Regions from separate parts of the Solwaraspora sp. WMMD792 genome, predicted to be linked through region 1. Evidence: riboswitches for the same ligand, from Rfam matches in the RefSeq annotation. Region 1 holds a riboswitch; the other holds the start of a gene.
The links. Region 1 has a riboswitch for cobalamin ahead of O7629_RS10600 (CbtB-domain containing protein). Riboswitches for the same ligand answer to the same signal wherever they lie in the genome.

Region 1 (7,294 bases):
GGCGCCAGACGTCCTGCCGCCGTACCGGCCGCGCGGGCCGGCGTAGCCGCGCGATGACCGGACCCGCTGGCAGCGGCCGCCAGCCGGCAGCGGTCGGCACCGCCGCCGCCAGGCCGTTCAGTTCGTCGAGCGCGACCTTGACGCGTTTGCGGGTCAGCCCCAGCTCATGGGCGAGCTGGCCGCTGCTGCGGGCACCGAACATGGTCAGCGCCCGGTAGACCAGATCGGCATCGGGTGAGGCGCCCCACCGGGTCAGTTGTGCAACCGCGGTCGGGCCGTGCGTCCTGATGGTCCCCGTTCCCCGTGTCACGCCGGTCAGCTCAGCACAGAAACGCCGCAGGAGAGAAGACCACGGCACCGGACGGTTGCGCGATTGTGCAATCGGTTCGCGCCGTCCTTGTCGAACCGGGCGCCGATAGGTGATCGTGATCCGGGCAGGCGCGCGTTCGGGGGCGTCGCTTGTCGGCCGCCGGATCGCGATGGCCGACAAGCGACGGCACCACGGCGGTCAGGACGTCGGGGCCGACTTTCCCCAGCGGGGGGCGGCGAACCACAGCCCGGCGAGCCGGTCCGGCGGCGCGGCCAGGCCCGGACCGCCGGCCGCGATCCACTCGGCGACACTCGACAGTGACGTCTCGTCGAGCACACCGCCGAGCCACACCGGGCGGGCGCCCAGTCGGCGGGCCAGCGCCGCCGGCTGCACGACTACCACGTTGGACCGGTCACAGGCGTTGAGGCAGTCGGACACCCGTACCGACCCGGCGGCGCGCAGGATGTCGAGCTGCCGGTCGTGGTCGACGTCCGGGTGTTTGCGACGGGTGCCGCAACAGCAGCCCCGGCAGACGGTCACCCGGACGGGGCGCCCGGCCGCCGGGCCCGCCGGGCCGTGCTCCGGGCCCGCCGCGCCGTCGTCCGCCGTCACGCGACGTCGGCGAGCGTGGACCGCCGACCACCGGTCCGGGCCGGGATGAGCAGCAGTCCGAACACCACCCCGAGGACCGTCCACATCGTGGCGAGCTGGGCCAGCGAGGCGAGTCGGAATTCCCACAGCAGCGCCGCCGGGATGTCGGCGGGCACGTCGACCCCGGTGGCCGGCCAGAGCGCCAGCAGCAGGGCGTACCCGACGACGGCCAGCGCCGCCGCGACCACCGTCCGGTAGGGTGCCGGCCGCGCCCAGCCGGTCAGCCGCCGGTGGGTCAGCAGCGCCAGCCAGGTGACGGCGGCCGCGGCGATGATGAACGACAGATACTGTCCGGTGCGCTGGTTGACGGTGTCCGGGTCGCCGACGCCCGGCGGGTTGGCCGGGAAGTGGATCGCCGGTAGCAGCGCCACCACGACGAAGCCGAGCCCGGCGAGCAGCCCCACCCGGCGGAAGTCGTCGCGGCCGGGCAGCAGGTGCCGGGTCGCCGCGAAGACCACGGCGACGATCAACGCCAGGCACAGCGCCACCGCTACGGTGGCGACCAGCCCGCCGAAGACCTGCATGGCCCGACCGACCAACTCCTCGTCGTGACTGTGTCCGGCCGTGCCGGTCGCCGTGCGGGCCTCCTCGACGACCAGCGCCGACTCGATCCGTGGTTCGACGATCAGCAGGGCCGCCACCGCTCCCGCCGCGCCGGCGGCCGCACCGGCGAGCAGGCCGCGGCCCAGCACCGCGCCGAACGGGTAGGTGCTCATCGGAGCTGGCCGCCGCTCAGTGGCACGGTACGCCGAGGGCGTGCCGGCCGTCGTGGGTGAACTCGTGCACGAACTCGGCGGCACCGGCCAGCACCAGCCCGTTGTCCTGCGCGACCAGGTAGATGACGACCGCCGCGACGGCGGCCAGCAACCAACCGGCGAGCGGTACGCGGATGGCGGTGGTGGTGACCTCGCCGCCGACAGAAGGTGCAGTCATGCCAGGAAATCCTCTCGTCCATGCCTCGTGGCGATGCGGTGCGTGCCACGGCCGGTCTCCTGGCTCCCGGATCGTCGCGGCCGTCCCGCCTTCCCGGACCGTCGTCGGCCCAGTGGCGTGGTGGAACGGACACTTCCCGGTCACAGTGGCGAGGACCACGCCGGACTCACACCGGCTTCCCGAACACCGTGGCCTGCGCAGCGTACCGCCGTGGTGACCGCTCGGGCAATGGCTGCGGCCGTGGCCGGCACCGGGACCGGCGCCACATTGACGGTGGACCGCCGGTGGGGGAGCATGACCGGCACGAGCGGTGCGCGGAGGAACCCGGTGCGAATCCGGGGCGGTCCCGCCACTGTGACCGGTGAGTCGCGTCCCCGTGAGACAGCCACTGCCCCAACGGCGGGAAGGCTCGGGACGCGACGTCGATCCGGCAGCCAGGAGACTCCGGCCGCTCGCTGGTCCACCGGTACGCGGGCGTGGACACCCGCGGGAGGGATTCACCATGCACACCTGTCGGCCCCTGCCATGACGCCGTACCCGTTCACCGCCGTCGTCGGCCTGCCCGACCTGCGGCAGGCCCTGCTGCTCGCCGCGGTGCACCCCGGCATCGGCGGCGTGCTCATCCGGGGTGAGAAGGGCACCGCGAAGTCGACGATCGTCCGCGCGCTGGCCGGGCTGCTACCGGAGGTCGACCGGGTGCTCGGCTGCCGGTTCGGCTGCGACCCGGCGGCCCCGGACCCAACCTGCCCCGATGGGCCGCACACCGCGCCGGTGACCGCACGCCGCGGCCCGGCCGCCCTGGTCGAGCTGCCGGTCGGCGCCACTGAGGACCGGGTGGTCGGCACCCTCGACATTCAGCGGGTGCTCAGCGCTGGCGTGAAGGCCTACGAGCCGGGGCTGCTCGCCGCCGCGCACCGGGGCCTGCTCTACGTCGACGAGGTCAACCTGTTGCCGGACCATCTGGTGGACCTGCTGCTGGACGCGGCGGCGATGGGCCGGGCCCACGTCGAACGCGACGGGGTGTCGGTCAGTCACGCCGCCCGGTTCCTGCTGGTCGGCACGATGAACCCGGAGGAGGGCGAGCCGCGTCCACAGTTGCTGGACCGCTTCGGGTTGATGGTGTCGGTGGCCGCACCTTCCGAGGTGGCCGACCGGGCCGAGGTGGTGCGCCGGCGGCTGGCGTACGAGACCGACCCGGTGGCGTTCGCGGACCGCTGGCGGTCCACCGACAGCCAGCTCGCAGAGCGGGTACGCGACGCGCGGGCGGCCCTGCCTGCGGTCACGCTGCCCGATGCCGAGATCGACCGGATCGCCCGGATCTGCCTGGCGTACCAGGTGGACGGTATGCGGGCCGACATCGTGATGGCCCGCGCCGCGGTCGCGCTGGCCGCCTGGCGCGGTCAGACGGCGGTCACCGCCGCCGAGGTCGCCGACGCAGCCCGGCTGGCACTGCCGCACCGGCGGCGCCGTGACCCGCTCGATCCGCCCGGCGCCGACGAGCAGCGCCTCGACGAGGTGCTGCGGGACGAGTGCGGCGACGACGACCCCGGTCCTGCGCCGCCGCCGGATCCGCCGCCACCGGACGCCGGTCCGCCGCAGGGTCCGCCACCATCGGACGGCGGCCCGTCGACCGGCCCGCCCGAGTCGGACGGCGGCCCGTCAACCGGCCCGCCCGGCTCGGACGGCGGCCCGCCGTCCGAGCCGGCTACGCCGGACGCCAGCGGGCCGGCGGACGGTGCCGAGCAGCCGGACGGCGTACCGCCGGGCGGTCCGGCTCCGGCGGCGGCCGGGCCCGCGTACCGGCCCCGGACCCTGCGCCTACCCGGGCTCGGGGCCGGCGCGACGCCCGGCCGACGTTCGGCGGCCCACGCCGACCGGGGCCGGGTGGTCGGTGCCGGATCACCGACCGGACGGCCGTCGACGGTGCACCTACCGGCCACGGTGCGTGCCGCCGCATCCCGGGGTGCCCGCCGGATCACCCCCGCCGACCTGCGCCAGGCCCGCTACGTCGGCCAGGAGGCGAACCTGATCCTGTTCGTGGTCGACGCCTCCGGGTCGATGGCGGCCCGGCAGCGAATGGCCGTGGTCAAGACCGCCGTGCTGTCGCTGCTGCGCGACGCCTACCACCGGCGGGACCGGATCGGGATGATCACCTTCCGGGGCGCCGCCGCCGACGTGGTGCTGCCGCCGACCAGCAGCCACGAGGTGGCCGTCGCCAAGCTGGCGCAGCTGCGCACCGGTGGCCGTACCCCGATCGCCGCCGGGCTGCGGGCCGCCGCCGCCACCGTCGCCGCCGAGCGCCGCCGCGAGCCACGCCGTCGGCCACTGATCCTGTTGGTCACCGACGGGCGGTCGACCAGCGGGCCGAATCCGATAGCCCTGGCGCCGCTGCTCGCCGGCACCGCGATGGTGGTGCTCGACTGCGAGTCCGGTCCGGTGCGACTGGGCCTGGCCCGGCGGCTCGCCACCGCTTTCGACGCCGAATGGCTGCCGCTGGAGGCGCTGTCGGCGGTGGTGCCGCACCCCGGGACCGTCAACCGGTCGACCGCTACGAACCAGCCTGGCGCCGCACCTCGGGTCGGCCTCGCCGGCGGGAGGGCTGCCTGATGCCACAGGGTAAACCGGAACACGTCCCCGACGACGGGCTGACCACCCGGGCCCGGCGGCGTCAGCCGGTGCTCGCGGTGCACACCGGGCCCGGTAAGGGCAAGTCGACGGCGGCCTTCGGGATGGCGTTGCGGGCCTGGTCGGCCGGCTGGCCGGTGGTCGTGTACCAGTTCGTCAAGTCTCCGAAGTGGAAGGTCGGCGAGGAGGCGGCCCTGCGTACCCTCGGCGAGTCCGGCCGGGGAGCGCCGGTGACCTGGCACAAGATGGGGGAGGGCTGGTCCTGGATCCAGCGCCCCGGCACCGAGCGTGATCACGCCGCCGAAGCCGCCGAAGGCTGGGCCCAGATCCGCCGCGACCTGGCCGCCGAGGCGTACCGGTTCTACGTGCTGGACGAGTTCACCTACCCGATCAAGTGGGGCTGGATCGACGTCGCCGAGGTGGTGTCGGTACTGCGGGACCGGCCGGGCAGCCAGCATGTGGTGGTCACCGGCCGGGACGCCGCCCCGGAGCTGATCGACCTCGCCGACCTGGTGACCGAGATGACCAAGGTCAAGCATCCGATGGACGCCGGACGCAAGGGCCAGCAGGGCATCGAGTGGTAGCCGTACCTCGGGTGGTGGTCGCCGCCCCCGGCTCCGGGCACGGCAAGACCACGGTGGCCACCGGCCTGCTCGCCGCCTACGCGGCCCAGGGTGTCCGGGTCGCCGGCTTCAAGGTCGGCCCGGACTACATCGACCCCGGTTACCACACGCTCGCCGCCGGCCGGCCCGGCCGCAACCTGGACCCGGTGCTGGTCGGTGAGGAGCGCGTCGCGCCACTGTTCGCCCACGGCGCCGCCGGTGCCGACCTCGCGGTCATCGAGGGCGTGATGGGGCTCTACGACGGCCGGGTCGGCGGTGCCGACGTCGGCTCCACCGCCCAGGTCGCGGCGCTGCTGGCGGCCCCGGTGCTGCTGGTCGTCGACGCGGCCGGGCAGAGCCGGTCGATCGCCGCACTGGTGCACGGCTTCCGGTCGTTCGGGCAGGTCCACATCGCCGGGGTGATCCTCAACCGGGTCGGCTCCGACCGGCACGCGCAGGTGCTGCGGGACGCCTGTGCGGAGGTCGGCGCGCCGGTGCTCGGGGTGCTGCGTCGACAGCCGTCGGTCGACACCCCGTCGCGGCATCTGGGTCTGGTGCCGGCGGTGGAACGCGCCGCCGAGGCGCGTGCGGCGGTCGGGGCGCTGGCGGAGTTGGTCGCCGCGTCGGTGGACCTGGCCGCGGTGGCGGCGGTGGCGGGCGCCGCGCCCGCGCTGGCGGTCGGACCCTGGTCGCCGGCGGCTGCCGTACGGGATGCGGACGCCCGTCCCGGCGAGAACGTGCCTGGGGAGGCGAGCGGTGACCGGCCGGTGGTTGCCGTCGCCGGTGGACCGGCGTTCAGCTTCGGCTATCCGGAGACCGTCGAGCTGCTGACGGCAGCCGGTGCCGAGGTGCGTACCGTCGATCCGGTCCGCGACCAGCGACTGCCCGCGGCGACTGCGGCGTTGGTCGTCGGCGGCGGCTTTCCCGAGGTGTACGCCGCCGAGCTGGCCGCGAACGCCGGGTTGCGGCGGCAGGTGGCGGCGTTGGCGGCCGCCGGCGCGCCGATCGTCGCCGAGTGCGCCGGCCTGCTGTGGCTGTGCCGCACCCTCGACGAGGCGCCGATGTGCGGAGTGCTGCCGGCGGACGCGCGGATGACGTCCCGGTTGACGCTCGGCTACCGCGATGCGGTGGCGTTGACCGACAGCGTGTTGGCGCCGGAGGGGGCCCGGCTGACCGGCCACGAGTTCCACCGTACCGAGGTGACGCCGCGGGCCGGCGCGGCACCGGCCTGGGGGTGGCGTGGCGCGGCGCCGGAGGGTTTCGTCGCCGGTGGCGTGCACGCGTCGTATCTGCACCTGCACTGGGCGGCCCGGCCGCAGATCGCGTCCCGGCTGGTCGCGGCCGCGCGGCGGGCGGTGTCAGTCCCGTGGCAAGCTGGCGGTGAACATGGCGATCAGCCGTTCGTAGCTCTCCGTAACGTCCTCGGGCAGGCCGAACCCGCCGTCGATTTCCAGGCAGACGAAGCCGTGCATCATCGCCCGTAGGCAGCGGGTGGCGTGTACCGCCGCCGACCGCTGCAGTCCGTAGCCGCGCAGCACGGCCAGGAACACCTCCAGCAGCCTGGTTCCTTCGGTGGCGGTGATCGGGTCGCGGATCGGGTCGGCGGGCATCGCCGCCCACCGGGCGGGATGCCGGCGGACGTAGTCCCGGCTGGCGTGCATCAGGGCGGCGACGGCCGCGTCCCGGCTGAGGCCGAGGGTGTGGCGGGTGAGTTCGTCGGCGAACTCACCGACGAGCCGGGACCCGATGAGCGCCCGCAGTTCGGTGAGGCCGCCGGTGACGTGCTTGTAGAGCGACGGTGTGGCGACCCCGACCCGGCCGGCCACCGCGTTGAGCGACAGCGCGTCGAGTCCCTGCTCGTCGATGAGGGCGATCGCGGCGTCGACCAGGCCGCCCCGGGTGAGCCCTGCTCTAGGCACGTCGGCGGCCGGACCGCGTCGGCTGGCTACAGATCATAACGTTAAAGCTAATGTTGTTAGCTTGGCCCGTCAAGTTGGCCCGGGTCGTCGGAGTGGCCCGCGGCGTCAAGTGGGTCTGGATCGGCCGGGCCGGGCTCGGGCCGCCTGCCGACGTGAGCTGCGGCAGTATGGAACGCATGTGCCGAAGCATCAAGACGCTCCGTGAGCCGTACACCGCCGATGTGACCGACGCCGACATCGAGGCCGCCGCGCTG
Region 2 (7,294 bases), 4.9 Mb from region 1:
GGGACTGAAGTGACCGCAGCCGCACCAACCGCGAAAGGAACGTCCATGCCGTACCAGGCGATCAGCGGCACCTTCCTCGACGAAATCAGCGTCGACATCCCGTCCCAGAACTGGGGCGAGCGGGAATGGGCCCGCGAGTTCGACACCTTCGTCGAAGCCGGGATCGACACCGTCGTGCTCATCCGGCTCGGCCTGGGCGAGCGGCTGGCCTGCCCGAGCCGGGCGGTTACCGACCGGCTGCCCGCGCTGCCGGTCCACGTCGACCTGGTCCAGCTCTTCCTCGACCTCGCCGCCGAACGCAACATCGACTTCTTCCTCGGCCTGTACGACTCGCACTACCACTGGTACCGCTACGACTGGCGGACCGAGGTCGACATCAACCTCGCCGTCATCGACGAGATGTGGCAGCGGTACGGCGGGTCACCGGCGCTGCGCGGCTGGTACCTGCCGCACGAGACCACCGACACCAGTCTGCGGATCCTCGACATCAACACCACCCTCGCGGCCCGGCTGCGCGAGATCAGCGAGCTGCCGATCCTGGTGTCGCCGTTCTTCCACGGCCGCGCCGACATGGCCACCAGCACCGACCCCCGGCAGCGGCCCCGCTCGCCCGAGGAGCACGTGCGGATCTGGGAGGAGATCTTCCAGCGGTACGCCGGACTCGTCGACTACTGTGCGTTCCAGGACGGCACCGTGGAGCTGGCCCGCTCGGCCGAGTACTTCGCCGCGACCGCCGAGGCGGCGAGCCGGCACGGCATCGCCTCCTGGGCCAACATCGAGACCTTCGACCGGGACATGCCGATCCGGTTCCCCCCGACCGACTGGCGCAAGCTCGCGCACAAGCTCGACGCGGTCCAACCGTACATGGAGAAGATCATTACCTTCGAGTTCTCCCACTTCCTCAGCCCCAACTCGGTGTGGCCGGCGGCCCGCAACCTCTACGACCGCTACGGCGAGTTCCTCACCTCCCGGGGTGCCCGATGATCCCGTCGCAGGACCCGGTGACCCCGCCGCACGACCCGGCGGCGCCGCAGCTGGACCCGATGGCCCCGCCGCAGGACCCGGCGGCCCTGCGGCTGGATCCGGTGGCGGCGATCGCCGGCGGCCTGGTCGTCTCCTGCCAGGCCCCCGAGGGGCATCCGCTGCGGGTGCCGTCGGTCATCGCCCGGCTCGCCGCGTGCGCCGCCCTCGGTGGTGCCGCCGCCGTGCGGGTCAACCACCCCGACGACGTACGGGCCGTGAAGTCCGTAGTGGATCTTCCGGTGATCGCGCTGCACAAGGAGCGGGCCGCTGACCGCGACCTGATCACCCCACGCTGGGAGCTGGTCGAATCGCTCGCCGCCGCCGGTGCCGACGTCGTCGCCGTCGAGGCCACCGGACGGGGCGAGCTGCCGGTCGACGCCCTGGTCGCCCGCGTCCACGGGCAGCTCGGCCTGCCCGTGATGGCCGACGTGGCAACCGTCGACCAGGGCACCGCCGCCTGGGCGGCCGGCGCGGACCTGGTGGCCACCACACTGTCCGGGTACACCCCGGACAGCCCACGGCAGGAGGCCCCCGACCTCGACCTCGTCGCGGCGCTCACCGCCGCCGGGGTCCGCGTCGTCGCCGAGGGCCGGTTCGCCACCCCCGACCAGGTGCGTGCCGCCTTCGCCGCAGGCGCGTACGCGACGGTCGTCGGAACCGCGATCACCGACCCGGTCGCGCTGACCCGGGGCCTCGCCGCAGCCGCTCCACGCCCGGCCAGCCCGACCAGCCCGACCGGCCCGACCGGCCCGACCGGTGCCGCCGGCGCAGACAGTTCGGCCAGCCTGGCTGGGCAGCACTGATGGCGGCAGCCATGGCCGGCACCGGCGGTCCGGTCACCATCGGTGTCGACATCGGAGGTACGAAGATCGCCGCCGCGCTCGTCGGCGTCGACGGCGCTGTCGGCCCACTGCGCCGGGTGCCGACGCCGGCCGCCGAGGGCGCCACCGCGGTACTCGCCGCCGCGATCGATGTGGCTCGTCAGGCCGGGCGGGACGCGGCTGGAACCCCGGTCGCCTGCGGGGTCGGCACTGCTGGCGCCGTCGACCCGGCGGGTCGGGTCACCCACGCCACCGACACCCTGCCCGGCTGGCGGGGCACCGACGTGCGGGCAGCGTTCACCGCCGCCCTCGGCCTGCCGGTCGTGGTGTGCAACGACGTACACGCGATGGCCGCCGGTGAGGCATGGTGCGGCGCCGCCGCCGACGCCCGGGACGCGCTCGTCGTCGCCGCCGGCACCGGCATCGGCGGCGCGATCGTGGTCGGCGGCGACGTGGTGGTGGGCCGGCACGGGTTCGCCGGCAGCGTCGGGCATCTGCCGGCCGCCCGGCACCTCGGCCGACGTTGCGGTTGCGGCGCGGTCGACCACGTCGAGGCGTACGCGGCCGGCCCGGCGATCGCCGCCGAGTACGCGGCCCGGACCGGTCGCGGCGCGGCACCGCCCCTGGAGGAGGTCGCGGCGGCGGCGGCTGCCGGCGGTGATCCGGTCGCGGTCGAGGTGACCGACCTGGCCGCCCGGGTGCTGGGCGAAGGGCTGGCAACCGCCGCCAACCTGCTCGATCCCGAGGTGGTCGTCCTCGGTGGCGGCGTCGTCGGACTCGGCGACCGGTTCGTCGCCGGCGTGCGCGCCGCGCTGCACGCGGCGGCGCTGCCCGGGATCGACCGGCTGCCGGTGCGTACCGCCCGGCTCGGCGACGCCGCTGTGCTGGCCGGCGCCGCGCTACTCGCCGGCCGGGTCCTCACCGGCCGGATCAGCGCCGGCCGAGGTCGATGACGGGCTCGGCGCCAGTCGCCGCGTCGCCACCTTGTCCGCCCGTACCGCCGCCGCTGGCCGCGGTGGGCTGGGCCGGTTGTCGGTCTGGACAGAGCCACAGCGATCCGATCGCCAGGGCCACCAGCAGGTGTACGGCGGACTCGCCGCCTCCTCTGTGGATCCAGCCCGGCCAGCCCGGCATGACGCCCAGCAGCAGTTCGCGCTGCGCGTCGATGTCCGGTGCGATGACGAACGACAGGGCGATCAGCGCCACGGTCGACGTGCTGAAGCCGACGACCAGGCCCACCCGGCACAGTCGGGGCCGTCGCCGGGGCCCGACGGTCAGCGCCCATACCGCCAGGCTGCTCACGGCCGCGATTCCGAGCATCGGCAGGTACGGGGTCTGTGGCGAGGTGATCCCGGCCAGGGTGTTGTTCAGGTCGAAGACCGCACCGGCCCGCAGCCCGGTCGCCTGGATGCTGAGCACCCCGACGACGCCGACGAGCAGGGCGCCGAGCACCGCCCCGTACAGACCCCATAGCACGCTTCTCACCCGACGGACCCTCCTCCTTGCACCCGGTGCACCCGACGCCGCGACACGCCGAACACAGTATCTGGTGTTGCGTCTTCTGGCTTGCTCCCATATATGGTGTACCCCGCAGCTGGTTCGGCCGCCCCTCGGCGGTGGTCGAGGTAAGAGGGAACCCGGTGTGAGTCCGGGACTGCCCCGCAGCGGTGAGTGGGAACGACCGCCGTCACCGAGCACTGGACCCGTGGCGGGTCCGGGAAGCGACGGCCAGTAGGTACGAGCACGACGCCCACGAGTCCGAAGACCTGCCAGCGTGCCGCACGCGTCGCGTGCGGTGGTCGAAGGCCGCGCGGGACGGCCGACGCCGACGACCGGTCCACGCCGGCGGAGCAGACCGCCAGGTGGGTGACCGGTGGCGTCCTCCCCGCGTGTCCGTCGACCGGTGGACAGGCACGACGAGGGGAACCGATGCAGGTACGCAAGCGCAACGGCGACACCGAACCGGTGGACGTCAACAAGATCGTCAAGGCGGTCGAACACTGGGTCGCCGACCTGGACGAGGTCGACCCGCTGCGGGTGGCGACCCGGACGATCAGCGGACTGTACGACGGGGCGACAACCGCCGAGCTGGACAAACTGTCCATCCAGACGGCGGCGGAGCTGATCGGCGAGGAGCCGCAGTACTCGAAACTGGCGGCCCGGCTGCTCGCCGCCTACGTGGACAAGGAGGTCCGCGGCCAGCAGGTGGCCAGCTTCAGCCAGTCGATCCGATACGCCCACGGCCTCGGGCTGATCGGCGACGACACCGCCGCCTTCGTCGCCCGCAACACCCGCAAACTCGACGACGCCGTCGACGTCGACGGCGACCTGCGCTTCGAGTACTTCGGGCTGCGTACGGTGGCCGACCGTTACCTGCTGCGGCATCCGCAGACCCGGCTGGTGGTGGAGACGCCCCAGTACTGGCTGCTGCGGGTGGCGTGCGGGCTGTCCCAGACGCCGGCCGAGGCGATCGACTTCTACCGGCTGATCTCCAGCCTGGCCTATCTGCCCAGCTCACCGACGTTGTTCAACTCGGGCACCCGGCACACCCAGATGTCGTCGTGCTTTCTGGTCGACTCGCCGCGCGACGAGCTCGACTCGATCTACGAGCGTTACCACCAGGTGGCGAAGCTGTCGAAGTTCTCCGGCGGGATCGGCATCTCCTGGTCGCGGATCCGTGGCCGGGGCGCGCTGATCCGGGGCACCAACGGCAGGTCGAACGGCATCGTGCCGTTCCTCAAGACGCTCGACGCCGGGGTCGCGGCGGTCAACCAGGGCGGCCGCCGCAAGGGCGCCGCCTGCGTCTACCTGGAGCCGTGGCATCCGGACGTCGAGGAGTTCCTGGAGTTGCGGGACAACACCGGCGAGGACGCCCGGCGCACCCACAACCTGAACCTGGCCAACTGGATCCCGGACGAGTTCATGCGGCGGGTCGAGGCGGACGCCGACTGGTCGCTGATCGACCCGTCCGACGCCCCCGAGCTGCCGGACCTGTACGGCGAGGCGTTCGACGAGGCGTACCGCGCGGCGGAGAAGAAGGCGGTCCGGACGGTCAAGGCCCGCGACCTGTACGGGCGGATGATGCGCACCCTGGCGCAGACCGGTAACGGCTGGATGACGTTCAAGGACGCCGCGAACCGGCTGTCCAACCAGACCGGCGAGCCGGGCAACACGATCCACCTGTCCAATTTGTGCACCGAGATCCTCGAGGTCAACAGCGACACCGAGACCGCGGTGTGCAACCTCGGGTCGATCAACCTCGGCGCGCACGTCACCGCCGACGGCGTCGACTGGGACAAGCTGCGCGCCACGGTCCGTACCGCCGTGGTGTTCCTGGACCGGGTGATCGACATCAACTACTACCCGGCGGTGCAGGCGGCGGCGTCGAACCCGCGCTGGCGGCCGGTCGGGCTGGGGCTGATGGGCCTGCAGGACGCGTTCTTCACGCTGCGGCTACCGTTCGACTCGGCGCCGGCCCGGGAGCTGTCCACTCGCGTCCAGGAGGAGATCTTCCTGACCGCGCTGGAAACCTCCGCCGGGCTCGCCGAACGGTTTGGCCCGCATCCGGCGTACGCCGAGACCCGGGCCGCCCGGGGCGAGCTGCACCCGGACCTGTGGGGTGCCGAGCCGGGCCAGCCCGAGCGGTGGGCCCGACTCCGGTCGACGATCGCCGCACACGGTCTGCGGAACTCGCTGCTGGTCGCGATCGCGCCGACCGCCACGATCGCCTCGATCGCCGGCTGCTACGAATGCATCGAGCCGCAGGTGTCCAACCTGTTCAAACGCGAAACCATGTCCGGGGAGTTCCTGCAGATCAACACCTACCTGGTCGGCGAGCTGAAGGCGCGCGGGCTGTGGACGGCGCCGGTCCGGGAGCAGATCAAGCGGGCCGAGGGCTCGGTGCAGGGCCTCACGGATCTGCCCGCCGACGTGCGGGAGCTGTTCCGTACCGCATGGGAGCTGCCGCAACGGGCGCTGATCGACCTGGCCGCCGCCCGTGCCCCGTACGTCGACCAGTCGCAGTCGCTGAACCTGTTCCTCAGCGCGCCGACCATCGGCAAGCTGTCCTCGATGTACCTTTACGCCTGGAAGTCCGGGCTGAAGACCACCTACTACCTGCGGTCGCGCCCGGCGACCCGGATCCAGCAGGCCACCGTCGGCATCGCGCCGACCGCCGGGCCGACCGTCGCGGCCAGCGCCGACGAGGCGTCTGCCTGCTCAATGGAAAACCCCGAAACCTGTGAGGCCTGCCAGTGACCACCGTCTCCGAAACCAACACCGACGCCGCGACCGCTGACGCCGCCACCGCGACCGCCGCCGCAGCTGCGGGCCGACGGCAGCTGCTGCTCGACCCCGGCATGGACCTGACCCTGCGGCCGATGCGCTACCCGCAGTTCTTCGACCGGTTCCGGGACGCGATCAAGAACACCTGGACGGTTGAAGAGGTCGACCTGCACTCCGACCTGCCGGACCTGGCCAGACTGTCGCCTGCCGAGCGGCACCTGGTGTCCCGGCTGGTCGCGTTCTTCGCCACCGGCGACACCATCGTCGCGAACAACCTGGTGCTCAACCTCTACCAGCACGTCAACTCCCCGGAGGGCCGGCTCTACCTGTCCCGGCAACTCTTCGAGGAGGCGGTGCACGTCCAGTTCTACCTGAACCTGCTGGACACCTACGTGCCGGACGAGCGGGAACGGTTCGCGGCGTTCGCGGCGGTGGAGAACATCCCGTCGATCGCCCGCAAGGCCGAGTTCTGCTTCAGGTGGATCGACTCGATCTTCGAGCTGCGGGAGCTGCGTAGCCGCGCCGACCGGCGGGCCTTCCTGCTCAACCTGATCTGCTTCGCCGCCTGCATCGAAGGGCTGTTCTTCTACGGCGCCTTCGCGTACGTGTACTTCCTGCGGTCCCGGGGGCTGCTGCACGGTCTCGCCTCGGGCACCAACTGGGTGTTCCGCGACGAGTCGATGCACATGGCGTTCGCCTTCGAGGTGGTGGACACGGTCCGCGCCGAGGAACCGGACCTGTTCGACTCCGAAATGGAGCAGCAGGTCAGGCAGATGCTGGCCGAGGCGGTGGAGTGCGAGGTGCAGTTCGCCGCGGACCTGCTCGACCAGGGCGTGTCCGGGATGTCGTTGGCCGACATGCGGGAGTATCTGCAGCACGTCGCCGACCGGCGGCTCGCGGTGCTCGGCATCGAACCGATGTACGGGTCGAAGAACCCGTTCGCGTTCATGGAGTTGCAGGACGTGCAGGAGCTGTCCAACTTCTTCGAGCGGCGGGTGTCGGCGTACCAGGTCGGGGTGACCGGCTCGGTCACCTTCGACGACGACTTCTGACCCGCGTCCCCGCCCGGCCCGCCGCGACCGGCTACCCCGGCCCGGCCGACTGTCCTGCTGGCCGGCTACTCCGGCTCGGTCGGCTGTCCCGCTGCCACCGGCTCGGTGACGGCG

Region 2: it holds a riboswitch for cobalamin, as region 1 does, so the genes downstream of both, O7629_RS32090 (ribonucleoside-diphosphate reductase subunit alpha) here and O7629_RS10600 (CbtB-domain containing protein) in region 1, are expected to answer to the same signal.

Annotation. Positions count from the first base shown of each region.
Region 1 is NZ_JARUBH010000009.1:2,007,847-2,015,140, forward strand. Features, by position in the region: gene O7629_RS10585 (helix-turn-helix transcriptional regulator) at 1-310, opposite strand, end outside; gene O7629_RS10590 (hypothetical protein) at 509-850, opposite strand; gene O7629_RS10595 (CbtA family protein) at 919-1,677, opposite strand; gene O7629_RS10600 (CbtB-domain containing protein) at 1,694-1,894, opposite strand; cobalamin riboswitch at 1,926-2,100, opposite strand; cobalamin riboswitch at 2,212-2,339, shown strand; gene O7629_RS10605 (VWA domain-containing protein) at 2,420-4,501, shown strand; gene cobO (cob(I)yrinic acid a,c-diamide adenosyltransferase) at 4,501-5,103, shown strand; gene O7629_RS10615 (cobyrinate a,c-diamide synthase) at 5,097-6,605, shown strand; partial or broken gene O7629_RS10620 (TetR/AcrR family transcriptional regulator) at 6,564-7,040, opposite strand; gene O7629_RS10625 (DUF2277 family protein) at 7,217-7,294, shown strand, end outside.
Region 2 is NZ_JARUBH010000009.1:6,887,975-6,895,268, forward strand. Features, by position in the region: gene O7629_RS32065 (carbohydrate ABC transporter permease) at 1-13, shown strand, start outside; gene O7629_RS32070 (DUF4434 domain-containing protein) at 46-984, shown strand; gene O7629_RS32075 (putative N-acetylmannosamine-6-phosphate 2-epimerase) at 981-1,826, shown strand; gene O7629_RS32080 (ROK family protein) at 1,826-2,797, shown strand; gene O7629_RS32085 (hypothetical protein) at 2,775-3,329, opposite strand; cobalamin riboswitch at 3,423-3,633, shown strand; gene O7629_RS32090 (ribonucleoside-diphosphate reductase subunit alpha) at 3,774-6,101, shown strand; gene O7629_RS32095 (ribonucleotide-diphosphate reductase subunit beta) at 6,098-7,180, shown strand; gene O7629_RS32100 (aminotransferase class III-fold pyridoxal phosphate-dependent enzyme) at 7,246-7,294, opposite strand, start outside.